DNA from 4 places in the Paenibacillus sp. J2R1T-4 genome. Region 1 is predicted to be linked to each of the others. Evidence: riboswitches for the same ligand, from Rfam matches in the RefSeq annotation. Region 1 holds a riboswitch; each other region holds the start of a gene.
What was found. Region 1 has a riboswitch for ZMP and ZTP ahead of purT (phosphoribosylglycinamide formyltransferase 2). Riboswitches for the same ligand answer to the same signal wherever they lie in the genome.
Positions count from the first base shown of each region.

Region 2: another riboswitch for ZMP and ZTP. It lies ahead of AC58QD_RS24430 (DJ-1/PfpI family protein); the one in region 1 lies ahead of purT (phosphoribosylglycinamide formyltransferase 2).
Region 3: another riboswitch for ZMP and ZTP. It lies ahead of AC58QD_RS18385 (bifunctional 5,10-methylenetetrahydrofolate dehydrogenase/5,10-methenyltetrahydrofolate cyclohydrolase); the one in region 1 lies ahead of purT (phosphoribosylglycinamide formyltransferase 2).
Region 4: another riboswitch for ZMP and ZTP. It lies ahead of rpiB (ribose 5-phosphate isomerase B); the one in region 1 lies ahead of purT (phosphoribosylglycinamide formyltransferase 2).

Region 1 covers NZ_JCAUBA010000001.1:131,090-134,202, reverse strand. Annotated here, with positions in the region: gene AC58QD_RS00620 (multicopper oxidase domain-containing protein) at 1-324, shown strand, start outside; gene AC58QD_RS00615 (ZIP family metal transporter) at 342-1,556, shown strand; ZMP/ZTP riboswitch at 1,711-1,791, shown strand; gene purT (phosphoribosylglycinamide formyltransferase 2) at 1,867-3,027, shown strand.
Region 2 covers NZ_JCAUBA010000017.1:156,372-159,484, forward strand. Annotated here, with positions in the region: gene AC58QD_RS24425 (methyl-accepting chemotaxis protein) at 1-577, opposite strand, end outside; gene AC58QD_RS24430 (DJ-1/PfpI family protein) at 671-1,258, opposite strand; ZMP/ZTP riboswitch at 1,327-1,407, opposite strand; gene AC58QD_RS24435 (heparinase II/III domain-containing protein) at 1,712-3,113, shown strand, end outside.
Region 3 covers NZ_JCAUBA010000010.1:224,842-227,954, forward strand. Annotated here, with positions in the region: gene AC58QD_RS18380 (MFS transporter) at 1-1,057, opposite strand, end outside; ZMP/ZTP riboswitch at 1,168-1,248, shown strand; gene AC58QD_RS18385 (bifunctional 5,10-methylenetetrahydrofolate dehydrogenase/5,10-methenyltetrahydrofolate cyclohydrolase) at 1,350-2,225, shown strand; gene AC58QD_RS18390 (cyclodeaminase/cyclohydrolase family protein) at 2,218-2,862, shown strand; gene purN (phosphoribosylglycinamide formyltransferase) at 3,089-3,113, shown strand, end outside.
Region 4 covers NZ_JCAUBA010000018.1:19,882-22,994, forward strand. Annotated here, with positions in the region: gene AC58QD_RS24555 (neutral/alkaline non-lysosomal ceramidase N-terminal domain-containing protein) at 1-1,006, opposite strand, end outside; ZMP/ZTP riboswitch at 1,184-1,264, shown strand; gene rpiB (ribose 5-phosphate isomerase B) at 1,392-1,841, shown strand; gene AC58QD_RS24565 (TIGR01440 family protein) at 1,838-2,386, shown strand; gene glyA (serine hydroxymethyltransferase) at 2,425-3,113, shown strand, end outside.

The DNA.
Region 1 (3,113 bases):
GTTTATACCGTGAATGGCTATGCATTTGCCTATCAACAAGAGCCGATTAAGGTGAAAGCTGGGGAACTTGTCCGTATATACTTAAGCAATTTAACCGAGTTCGATTTGATCAATTCCTTCCATTTGCACTCCAATTATTTTAACTATTATCCGACGGGAGCAGATCCGGAAGCGCGTCCTAATTTTACCGATACCATTATGCAGTGCCAGGGCGAAAGAGGTATTCTTGAAATTGTATTTCCGATTCCCGGCCGTTACATGTTTCATGCGCATCAGAGTGAGTTTGCCGAACTAGGTTGGATGGGCTTTTTCCAAGCTGAATAGAGAGGAGGTTATCTATCATGAGCGACTTACAAACAAATTTAACGAATAATCCAAGGATGAGTAAATCTAATGGAAAACTAATCCTGTGGGCTGTATTACCTGCTATCCTGTTGATTGCCCTAATTACCGCAATTGCCATGTTGGGGACGGGGGTCAAGAATGAACCAGCTGCACCTATTGAAGTACTAAACATCGAGAAAATTAAACTCACGGATGATGGTTTTGTTGTAAAAGTGCTGAATTCTGGTCCAGAAGAGGTCACGATTGCACAAGTCGTAGTAGACGGTTCTTTTTGGAATGCAACCTTTGAACCTAGTGACAAATTAGGACGTTTCGATTCAAGTACAGTCTCCATCCCTTACCCCTGGGTAGAAGGGGATCCGCATGAAATCAAATTCATTACTAGTAACGGGCTCATCTTCGTGGGTGAAGTGGCTGCTGCAACCAAAACACCTGTGGCCGAGGCTGGACGATTTTTACAGTATGCTTTAATTGGATTTTATGTGGGAGTCATTCCTGTTGGGCTCGGTCTGTTATGGTTTCCCTTTATGAGGAGATTCTCATCTAAAGGGATGCAGGCGATCCTTGCATTTACAGTCGGGTTATTAGTTTTCTTGTTCGTGGATACGATTGAAGAAGGATTTGAAATGGCAGGGGCTGCTCCTGGAGTATTTCAGGGCACAGGTCTAGTCTGGTTTGGTGCATTACTCAGTTTCTTATTCTTGATAGCAGTTGATCAAATGAATGAACGCAAGTTGAAAAACGGGGCAGAGGGGAAACAAATATCCTATAAGCTTGCAACAGGGATCGGACTACACAATTTTGGAGAAGGACTTGCAATAGGCGTTGCATTTGCTGTCGGAGAAGCAGCTCTTGGAACATTCCTGATCATAGGGTTTACACTCCATAACATAACCGAAGGAGTAGGTATTGCGGCTCCATTACTTAAAGATCGACCGACCTGGCGAACATTCGCATTACTTGCCCTCATCGCCGGTGCACCGGCAATCCTAGGAACGTGGACAGGCGGATTTTTGTTTAATCCAACCTTTGCAGCACTTTTCTTTGGAATTGGCGCAGGGGCTATCCTGCAGGTAATTGTCGTTATCTCTAAAATGATATGGAAAGAATCTGCCGAAAAGGGTTATGCTGCAGTTTCATGGCTTAATTTCAGTGGAGTAACTGTCGGTATCTTGTTTATGTATGCGACGGCGATGCTTGTGAAATTTTAGAATGGAGCCGTTAATAGATAGAGAGTCATGGAGTATCTCATGAGTGTACGAATACTTCCTAAGGATGCAAATTGATTTTCTACCAAGCCTTTGAAAGTGTGAAGCGATATTGCAATTCTCCAAAGATTTCAGTATGATCTACCTAACAACTTAAATATTTGTGTGTGACTGGCGGAGCATGGGGAACCATGAGGGAGCACATAGATCGAATAAGCCGTACGCCTGGGCAAAGGTAAGGAGATTTTTTCCTTACCTCTTTTATTTTTCTTCGCGAGATGTACAAAAATAGGATGAATTGAGGGACGAACCGATGTTTAGTACAAAAAAAATAATGTTGTTGGGCTCAGGAGAATTGGGAAAGGAAGTCATCATAGAAGCTCAACGCTTAGGCGTGGAGACAGTTGCAGTAGACCGCTATGCGCATGCACCTGCCATGCAGGTCGCCCACCGCAGTTACGTAATCGATATGCTGGATCAGGAGCAACTGCGGGAAATTATCGAAAAGGAGAAGCCGGACCTCATTGTACCTGAGATAGAGGCTTTAGCAACTTCAGAACTAGTGAAATTAGAGGCAGAAGGGTATCGCGTTATCCCTACAGCCCGGGCAGCGAAGCTTACGATGGATCGCGAAGGGATTCGTCGGCTTGCCTCAGAAAAGCTGGGGCTGCGTACGGCCGGCTACAAATTCGCCGATACGTACGAGCAATTCTTACAAGCCGTGAAGGAGACGGGCTACCCTTGCGTCGTCAAGCCTCTCATGAGTTCATCGGGAAAAGGGCAGAGCGTTTGTCGTGAAGAGAGGGACTCTGAGCAGTGCTGGAATATCGCAATGGAAGGCGGGCGAGTACAGAACGGGCGCGTTATAATCGAAGAATTTATTAACTTCCAGTCGGAGATAACGCTGCTGACGGTTCGTTCGGTGAGCGGGACGAGCTTCTGCGCTCCAATCGGGCATATTCAGGAAAGCGGGGATTACATCGAATCCTGGCAGCCCCATGAGATGACAGATCGCCAGATCGAAGAAGCGAAGCATATCGCGAAGTCGATTACGGACGAGCTTGGCGGATATGGTCTGTTCGGTGTAGAGCTATTCCTGACTGAGGACAAGGTGTACTTCAGCGAAGTTTCACCACGGCCTCACGATACGGGGTTAGTGACGTTGGTGACGCAAAATCTTTCCGAATTCGCGATACACGTCCGCGCTATACTGGGGTATCCGGTCCCGGAGATCGTGTTGATCACGCCGGGCGCCAGTCGCCCGCTGAAAGTGGGACGTGAGTTGGAAAACTATCGCATAAATGGAGTGGACCAGGCGCTGTCCGTTCCAAACACCCAGTTGCGTATCTTCGGCAAACCTGTCACGAAGGAAGGACGGCGCATGGCTGTAGCATTATCTTCGGGCTCCACGGTCGAGGAGGCACGTGATCGCGCGACTCAGGCATTGAAGAAGCTTAGCGTTGACGAAGCATAGATTTACGCTATGTGAAGTGAAGATTTCTCAAAGGACACAAGCTTGATGAAACCGATTCTTCCTTTTTTAACAAATGAGTAACAATA
Region 2 (3,113 bases), on a different contig from region 1:
GACCAATTCGGTCTTCGAGCTCTGTCAGTTTGGCGCCGTCACGTCCGACTTGTACGATTCGCGGGATGCTCCAACCGCCCACCCCCACATATTTGTATACTTTCGGATCAATCGTACGAGGTTGTGCTGGCTGGACTACCACTTCTTTTTTCTTAGAGATAAGATCCATAAATTCATAGGCTTGTTGCTTGGGATCGGCGGAAAAATTAAATTTTACATCGGGTCCCGCATTCGTAAGGATCGTATTACCTTGACCGTCCGTTATCCAGATATCATCGATCTGCCCTTTCCTCGAAAGTGCGGCCACCTGATCGAAGGGCAGACCTTTTTCGACTAACAAGGACAGCAGCACAGCTTGGCTGACCATTTCCTTCTCCATCACATCTTCTGCGGTTTTGCGCGCGATCAATGCGTTTTCGATTCCGATCTTCGTCACTTCAAGGGTAGCGAAGCCTTTGCTCTTCATACTGTCCGCGGTTTGCCCGTATATGAACCATGCCATCGATATTGTGACGAGACTGATGACTATCAACACCGGCCAAATGATCTTATGCTTGAGTGAATGTAAACTCAACACCTTCAGTACCTCCTGGATGTAATAATATGTAATTTCATGGTCCTGAAGATTATAACATGATTCCTTTTACCTATGAGAGTCAAAATATGTCGATTAATTGTCTGCAACTTGCTTTCCCGCTTCATAATACGGATAATCCATACTCACTTGAACTTTTCTTGCGGCATCAGCTCCGCACAAACGCTCAACAACATAGAGACCCAAGTCGATTGATGTCGCTACACCTGCACCTGTATATACATTGCCGTCTCTCACAATTCTCTCCTTCAGAACCTCCTGGCAGTAGGGAGCTAACAGCTCGTATGCGTGCAGATTCGTTGTTGCCCGTTTTCCTTCCAGAAATCCAGCTGCTCCCAGTAACAAAGCCCCTGTGCAAACCGAAACCAGCATCTTCGCCCCAGCCGCCGTCTGCAGCCACTTGATGAACTCGGCATCGAACATGAGCTCCCTTGTACCTGGGCCCCCGGGAACGAAGACAAGATCATACCCGGACAAATCCGGCAACACGAGCCCTGCATGGATCGTCAAACCCCGCTCATCCCTGACCGTTTCCCGATCAGCGCATAGATCCCAAGTAACATCATCCATCAGTTTCAGGAATCGTAACCTCGTAATAGCGTCATAGAAACCTACAAAATCCAAAGCCGTCACTCGATCAAATAATACAAAAGCGATTTTCATCCCGTACCCTCTCCTTCGGAAATATAGTTTGCTGAAAACGAAAAAAGAGCGCATTGATCTCTCGATCAAGCACTCGCCCAGGCGTCCGGCATTCGATTCCGCTGCGCTCCCCCATGGTTCACCATGTTCCGCCAGTTGCACAGCGATTGTTTCAGTTGGGTCTATTTTATCCAATATTCTGAATATTTTCAACAATGGATTTCAAGTAACATCCTGTATCTTTTTCAACTGTGCTGTAATGGCAGCAGCGGTTCTGCTCTTTTTCCAGTCTTTATAACGCCAGCAGTTGAGTCGTAAAAGTGCAAGTCGACATATTTCCCAGGAAATAAGTGTTTCGACAGCGGATTTTGTTAGTCCTATATAACTATGTCACTTTAAAGCTTTACATTATGTTATGATGACAGCATTAGGCCTAATCGTTCTTATTTCTTTGATGCAAAGGCGGGATCACGGATGAGTGTCAAACAAAGAAGCACCTACTACACACCTGAAAAAGTAAGCAGCGTAAGGCGTAATGTTGCCAAGTATGATTGGGCGAAGCTGGAGCTGGATGAAGCTGTTTCTAAGGCGGACGTCTATATCGATCTCGGGTGGGAGCAGCTGTGGAATTTACCTGCCCCCCAAACGATCCCCCGCAGCTATGCGGTGAATCAGAAATTAGGCTGCCCGATATGCGGAGATGCTCATCATGCTTATGGTCGGTGGCCGTGGGTAGCCGATACATTGGAGCAACCATGGAAGCTGACTTGTCCCAGCTGTCAGTCTGTATTTCCTTCCAATGATTTCGCTGCTTACTATGAGAGTGCTAAGGATGAAAATGGTATTTTTCAGCCAGGACGAGGGGATAAGAAGTATCTGGTTAATAGACTGTACCCGGATCGTGACGAGAGCTGGGGTGTTGATGACGGATATGGCTGGAAGGACGAGGCAGGTGAGCAGTGGACTTTTATTGCCTTCTACTCTCATTGGAAAATATGGATCCGAATGATAGATGTGAACGGGAATCTCTTCCCGACTTCGAAGTATCCTTGGGCGCACGGTGGAATGGTAGAAACGGCTATTCTTCAATTGCGAGATGCCTATCTATATAGCGGGGAGCTGAAATATGCCCAGGCAGGAATCGTGCTGCTTGACAGAGTAGCGGATTTGTACCCTGAACTGGACACAGGGGTGTTCTCTTGGGAGAATGGTTTCCTGAATTCGCATGGGATGACAGGTCAAGGCAAAACAGTCGGAAGCATATGGGAGACTTCTATTGTTCAATCGTTTGTTAGCGCTTACGATGCATTCTATCCTGCGTTGATAGAGAGTTCGGAAGTGCTCGATTTCCTGGCTGCCAAAGCTGCGAAATACAAACTATCCAACACTAAATCCACCATGGAACTGATTCGCACGAATATCGAGGACGGAATCCTGAGACAAGTGTTTGAGGGAGTGAAGAAAGCACAGATCAGAGGAAACCATGGGATGCACCAGAATGCACTCGCGCTCGCTGCAATTGTGCTTGATGAGCCAGGGACGACGGAGGAATGGCTGGATTTTGTGTTCCGAGAAGGGAAAGCTATTCCGCCGGAAGCAGGTGGATGGGCGATAACAGGGGGCAATATGCTGCATGCTCTGGTGTGTGACGTTGACAGGGATGGCTTTGGCGATGAAGCTGCTCCTTTGTATAACAACATCTGGGTTAATGCCTACAAACAAGTAGCAGATATTATGTTCGGCTATGACCGGTATCCGCAAGGTGATTTTTATCGAAATGCCAAGTTCAGGCAGATGTTACGCGCGCATGCAGGGTTAATCATGATAGATCGATACATGCCGCAGGTTGGGGACAGCGATTCTGCCGGGAATCCTA
Region 3 (3,113 bases), on a different contig from region 1:
CCAGACTGAGAAAGCTGCTGTTGAAACTATAGGCGCGGCTCTCCATCCCATCAGGCGTGAATTTACGAATTAACGCATTAACGGAAGGGAGCAGCCCTCCCATGAAGATCCCGAGCATGAAACGAACGGCGAAGAGCTGCCATACATTCAGCACCAATGCTTGCGGGATGAATGTAAGAGCCGAACCGATTAATGAGAATAGCAATATTTTGACTTGCCCAATACGATCACCCAATCGTCCTAGAAGCGGAGAGGCGATCATATTAGAGATGCCTGTAATTGACCCGACTAATCCGGCGAAGAAAGCTAGATATTCACCCTTGCCGTGAAGCTCCTGCACGAACAATGGCATTAACGGCATCGAACTTAACAAGGAGAATTGAATAAGCAAGGTGACGGTGAAAAGCGCCATTAATTGCGGAATCCCGCTTAATTCCTTGAACCCTGCAATAATCGAGACACTTGGTTTCCTTGCAGCATCCGCCAGGTTGAAGTTCTCTTTGACGACGAATAACGCTAACATCGATGCGATAAAGAGCAATCCGCCCGTAATGTAGAATATGGGACGGAAGCCAATCCACTCTGCTAGCAGTCCCCCCATTAAAGGACCCAGAATCGTGCCGGCGACTCCTCCTGATTGGAGGGTCCCCATTGCAAAGCCCATACGATTCTTAGGTGCAGTCGCTGACATTAAGGCAACAGCCGCCGGGACGTACCCAGCAATCGTGCCGTTAAGAATACGCAAGAAGAGTAGGTGCCACACATTGCCTGCCAGTCCCATTAAGGCCATGACGATAGCCATCCCGAAGCCGGATCGAAGCAGCATCACCTTACGTCCATAACGATCGGCTAACTTTCCCCATAACGGCTGGAAAAAGAACGAAGTGATGAAGTTTCCGGCGAACACTAAGCCTGCCCAGAAGGATACTTTATTCGGATCCGTAATGCCCAATTCTTGAATATATAAAGGTAAGAAAGGAATAACCATCGTCATTCCAGCCATTACCAAAAACTGACCGAACCATAGTACGATCAGATTAAGTTTCCAGTTTGCCATTAAGTTGCCTCCAGGTGTTCCATGATGCATGCTTTATTATAGCATTAACGATGGACAATCATACAAGTTATTTGGTATTGTATGGGTATTACATAAGACATACTTACGATTACGGTCTGGGTAACTGGCGAAGCGTGGAGTACCACGGGGGAGCCCTGACTGTCATAATACCGTTCGCCTGGGTAGAGTATTTGGAGCTGACTTGAGGCCTGCTAATGCAGGAAGCCGTCAACTTGGAATGCTTTTTTTTGTGTTTCTGGATCATCTCACACAATGAAGGAGAGGATTAGGAATGAGTATTCAATTGCGAGGAAAAGCTGTTGCCGAGGAACGTTATGAAATTGTAAAAGGTAAGCTTGAGCTGCTGCGGCAGAAGAATGAGACGATTAATCTGGCTGTGCTCCTGGTAACAGGCGATCCAGCTTCGGCTTATTATGTGCAGGCCAAGCGACGAATTGCGGAAAGGCTTGGGATTGGATTTCATTTATATGAATTCAGCCCGGCATGTTTGGAGACAGAGTTGATTAATTGTATTCAACAATTGAACGAAGATCGTTCCATTCATGGCATCATGCTGGAGCTGCCGTTACCGCGCCATATTGCTACGGCACGAATAACAGAATTGCTGTCTCCCTGCAAGGATGTAGATGGCGTAACTCCAGCAAATAAGCTGGCACTGCTCACAGGTGCTCCAGGTCTTGTACCTGCAACACCACAAGCTTGTATTATGCTGGCCCAACATTACGGATATCCACTAGAGGGTCGCAATGTAACTCTAGTTGGCCGTGGACAAACGGTCGGGATGCCGCTATTTCATCTATTACAGCGAGAAAATGCAACAGTCACTGTCTGTCATTCTAGAACACCGAATATCAAGCATCACCTAGCACATGCAGACCTCGTTTTCGTAGCGGTCGGCTCCCCGGGGATTATCAACCAAGAAATGACTCATGAACGTCATGTCATTATTGATGCAGGCATCAATGAGCTGCCTGATGGTTCAATCGTCGGAGATGTTGAGGCTTCAGTAGGTGAGATTATTGCGGCCTTTACTCCTACACCAGGCGGCGTGGGATCGCTGACAACCGCGATCTTATTCGAAAATGTGCTAAAGGCATACGAAATGAAAGCAACTATGGAAGTGCAGGGAGGAATGAACGATGAGTGAGACCAATCAGCCGCAGCTGGATCATAGTATTCGATCTTTTCTGCAATCAGCGAGTGCAGCAAAACCGACACCAGGGGGAGGAAGCATAGCAGCACTTGTAGGTGCGTTAGGTGCTTCCATGGCCGCAATGGCCGCTAACTTTTCTACTGGTGCGAGGTTCAGCTCGATATCAGAACAAGTGGACGATGCTTTAAGACATTTACAACAAACGGATAGGGATTGCGAGGATTTACTCGAGGCAGATATTGTTTCCTTTGAGCGGTACATGACAGCAATGAAATTACCCCAAGTGACAGAGGAGCAAAAAGAAATACGCAAGCAAGCAATTCTTACAGCGTCCATGGAAGCTGTTTCTATACCTCTTCGTTTGATGGAAGTGTGTCTAGAGGCATTGAGAGTAACGGAAGTGTTAGCGCCTCTTGCCAATAAGAACGTCATCTCCGATCTAGGAATTGGGGCATTACTATTCGAGGCTTCAGCTCAATCCGCGTTGCTTACAGTGGACATCAATCTGGCTGCGATGCAGGCTTCTGAGCTGCGCAGTGAATATAAACATAAGAGTGAAGGCCTGATAAGTGACATCGTGCGACTGAAGGACAATATCGTCCAACAGGTTAGACAGCGGATCATGCAATAGGAACGGAAATATAGTCCAATAAAACGCAAGACAAAACATCCATACTATGGTAATTTGTTCGGAGAAGCTTAACAAAATGACTATCTGGATTATTTATCTCGACTGGGCGACAAGTTCCACATCACGTTCGAGCATAATCCTGCAAAAGTGTCCAGGGAGGAGCTTGCTCAATGTTACGAGTGTGCCGCCTTGCTTATTCAAAAAAGATTGGAGATCACAACTACTCATGAGTAAACCGAACATAGCTCTCT
Region 4 (3,113 bases), on a different contig from region 1:
CCTCAACATCCGCCTGAGTCTCACAATCAAGCGAATTCAGAAGCTCAGCGGCAAAAGCCTTGTCTATATTGGTTACTGAATCACTCTGCATAATGTCGCGGGCATCCAATACTTCTTCAGCTGCAGGGCGGCGGTAATCGATTGTGAAATATTGCTGATCCGTTTCGATCTCTAAAGTCTCTTCTGTCGAGATTTTTTCTCTCACCTTAATGACTTCCCCTGCTAGAATACGGCCCATCATCTTATAGTAATTTGGTTTTCTCCTCATTTTACCACTTACATCCAGATGGTTAATATTGCCGCTAGCCCCCATAAAGAACAGACTGACTAAGGAATCTCCGTAAGTCCCCTTAAGCACAGCACTTAGCTCACCTGGGAAGTCAGCGCAAAATTCCGTTCCTCCAACGGTATCTGTATGGCAAGTATAATTACTTATAATTCCAATGGGATTACCGGCAGCGTCATCCATTCGCACAACCAACAGTTCGGTGTCAATAGGGCCCTCAGGCTTTACGATCTCGGGGTTCAAAATACCCGGATTGGTCTTTAAGCTTCCGTCCTTCATCCAGAATCGTCGGTTAAAGGCGATGTCCCCCTCTTGCCCAATGCCGCAACCTATACGGGCCTCTTGCCGTGCATGATAGGCCGTGATGATCGCCTCCGTGGCACGCTCTGCGAGAAACTCCAAATAACCCTGATCCGCCGACAGGAAGGTGGTAGTGAATACGGGGCCCCCTGTATGCGTATGAGTCGCCGCAATCATGATCGCAGCACCGGCTATACCTACAGCCTCTTGGACTCTTCTTCTAACTTCATCCGTCACATAAGGATGGACGAATAAACTATCCAGAACGAGCAGCGCCAGAACTTTTCCTTCCGATTCAATCACACATGCTTTCGCAAACAGTCTGTCCTTGATACCTGTAGCCTTTCGGTCTTCAAAGTAACCGGGAATCGTACTTCCAAGCGTCGGAGTAATATCGATTTCGAACATGCCGCATTTCATATGTATCCTCATCCTTTCTTTTCCTAGAATGAACCCAGCCTATATTCATAATAGTCGGTTCTGGTGCCAAATTCTTTGTCATATCGATCACATATTTTGCACTTTTTGGTTAAGGCTGAATATGATGTCCATGTCTTTACACCGATTCACGAATGCGGTATGATGGAAGCAAGATGTTGGACTCGATGTAACTGGCGACAAGCGGGGATTACCCCAATGGAGCATCGAGACATACGGCCGGTCGCCTGGGCAAGAGCAACGAACGTTTTCGGACGGTCGGTTTGCTCTTTTTTTCATCTTAGCCTTCCTTTCGGTTATACTAGTACCATAAAGTCTAAGTTGAAATAACTTTGCTCTCGCAAAGCATGAAGGAGACACGAGTCCTATGAAAATCGCTATTGGAGCAGACCACGCTGGTTTCCGGTTGAAAGACGAAGTGATCGAGTTCCTGAAGAAGGAAGGGCATGAAGTCGAGGATTTTGGTTGCCATTGTGCAGATTCCATTGACTATCCTGACTACGCTTTACCCGTATGTGAACAAGTCGTAGAAGGCACAGCAGACCGAGGCATTCTCATTTGCGGTACTGGGATTGGGATGTCGATCGCAGCGAACAAGGTAAAAGGTATTCGTTGCGCACTCGTGCATGATCTATTCTCGGCCAAAGCTACAAGAGAGCATAATAACTCCAATGTGTTGGCTATGGGGGAGCGGGTAATCGGTCCGGGTGTTGCTATTGAAATCATAAAAGTATGGTTGGACACAGCTTTCTCTGAAGGACCCCGCCATATTAACCGCATCCAGAAAATCAAAAACTTGGAAGATCGTTCGGTATGATTACTCAACAAGTGGAGCAGGTATTACGCGAGCTTGTACAGGCGGGCGGTATCGGTCTGGGGCAAATAGTCGTAATAGGCACCAGCACAAGTGAAGTCGTGGGCCAGCATATTGGAACAGCAGGAACGGAAGATGTGGCGCAGGCGATTTTCCACGCTGTCGAGAACGTCCGTCAAGAGGTTGGGTTCCAGCCCGCCTATCAATGCTGCGAGCATCTGAATCGCGCACTAGTGATTGAGCGTGATCTGTTTCACTTGCACCCTACGCTTGAGGAAGTGTCGGCCGTGCCGGTTAGACAAGCGGGAGGATCCATGGCTGCTTATGCTTTTCGCCATTTGTCTAATCCATGTTTGGTCGAATCGATTCAAGCGCATGCAGGTCTTGATATCGGGGACACGTTCATCGGGATGCATCTCCGTCGTGTAGCCGTTCCAGTCCGACCCTCGATCCGTACAATCGGACAGGCGCATGTTACGATGGCTTATACCCGGCCGAGATTGATCGGTGGAGTGCGAGCTGTATATATAGTCGAACAAGAAGTTTAATTATACACATTCATCATACTGTGGGAGGAATTATTGAAATGGAAAATTTACGCAAATCGGATCCGAAAATTCTAGAAGCGATTCAACTGGAGAGAGGCCGCCAGCAAGATAAAATCGAGCTTATTGCCTCTGAGAACTTTGTTAGCGAAGCTGTCATGGAGGCCATGGGCACTGTATTGACGAATAAATATGCGGAAGGCTACCCGGGAAAACGTTATTATGGCGGCTGTGAATATGTAGACATCGTAGAGACCATTGCTCGTGATCGTGCAAAAGAGCTATTCGGTGCAGAGCATGCGAACGTACAGCCTCACTCCGGCGCGCAAGCGAATTTAGCCGTATATTTGGCCGCTCTTAATCCGGGAGATACGGTTCTGGGTATGAACTTGGCTCACGGTGGTCACTTGACACACGGAAGTCCGGTCAATGCATCAGGATTGCTATACAACTTCGTGGCTTACGGTGTTAACGAGAAGGATTTCCGCATTGATTATGATGAAGTCCGCAAGCTTGCATTCAAGCACAAGCCAAGAATGATCGTAGCGGGCGCAAGTGCGTATCCGCGTATTATTGATTTTGCAACGCTTGGCCAAATTGCAAATGATGTTGGCGCGTTATTCATGGTTGACATGGCGCATATCGCTGGATTGGTAGCTTCTGGTCTTCATCCAAGCCCGGTTCCTCATGCTCATTTTGTTACTACAACTACACACAAGACGCTTCGCGG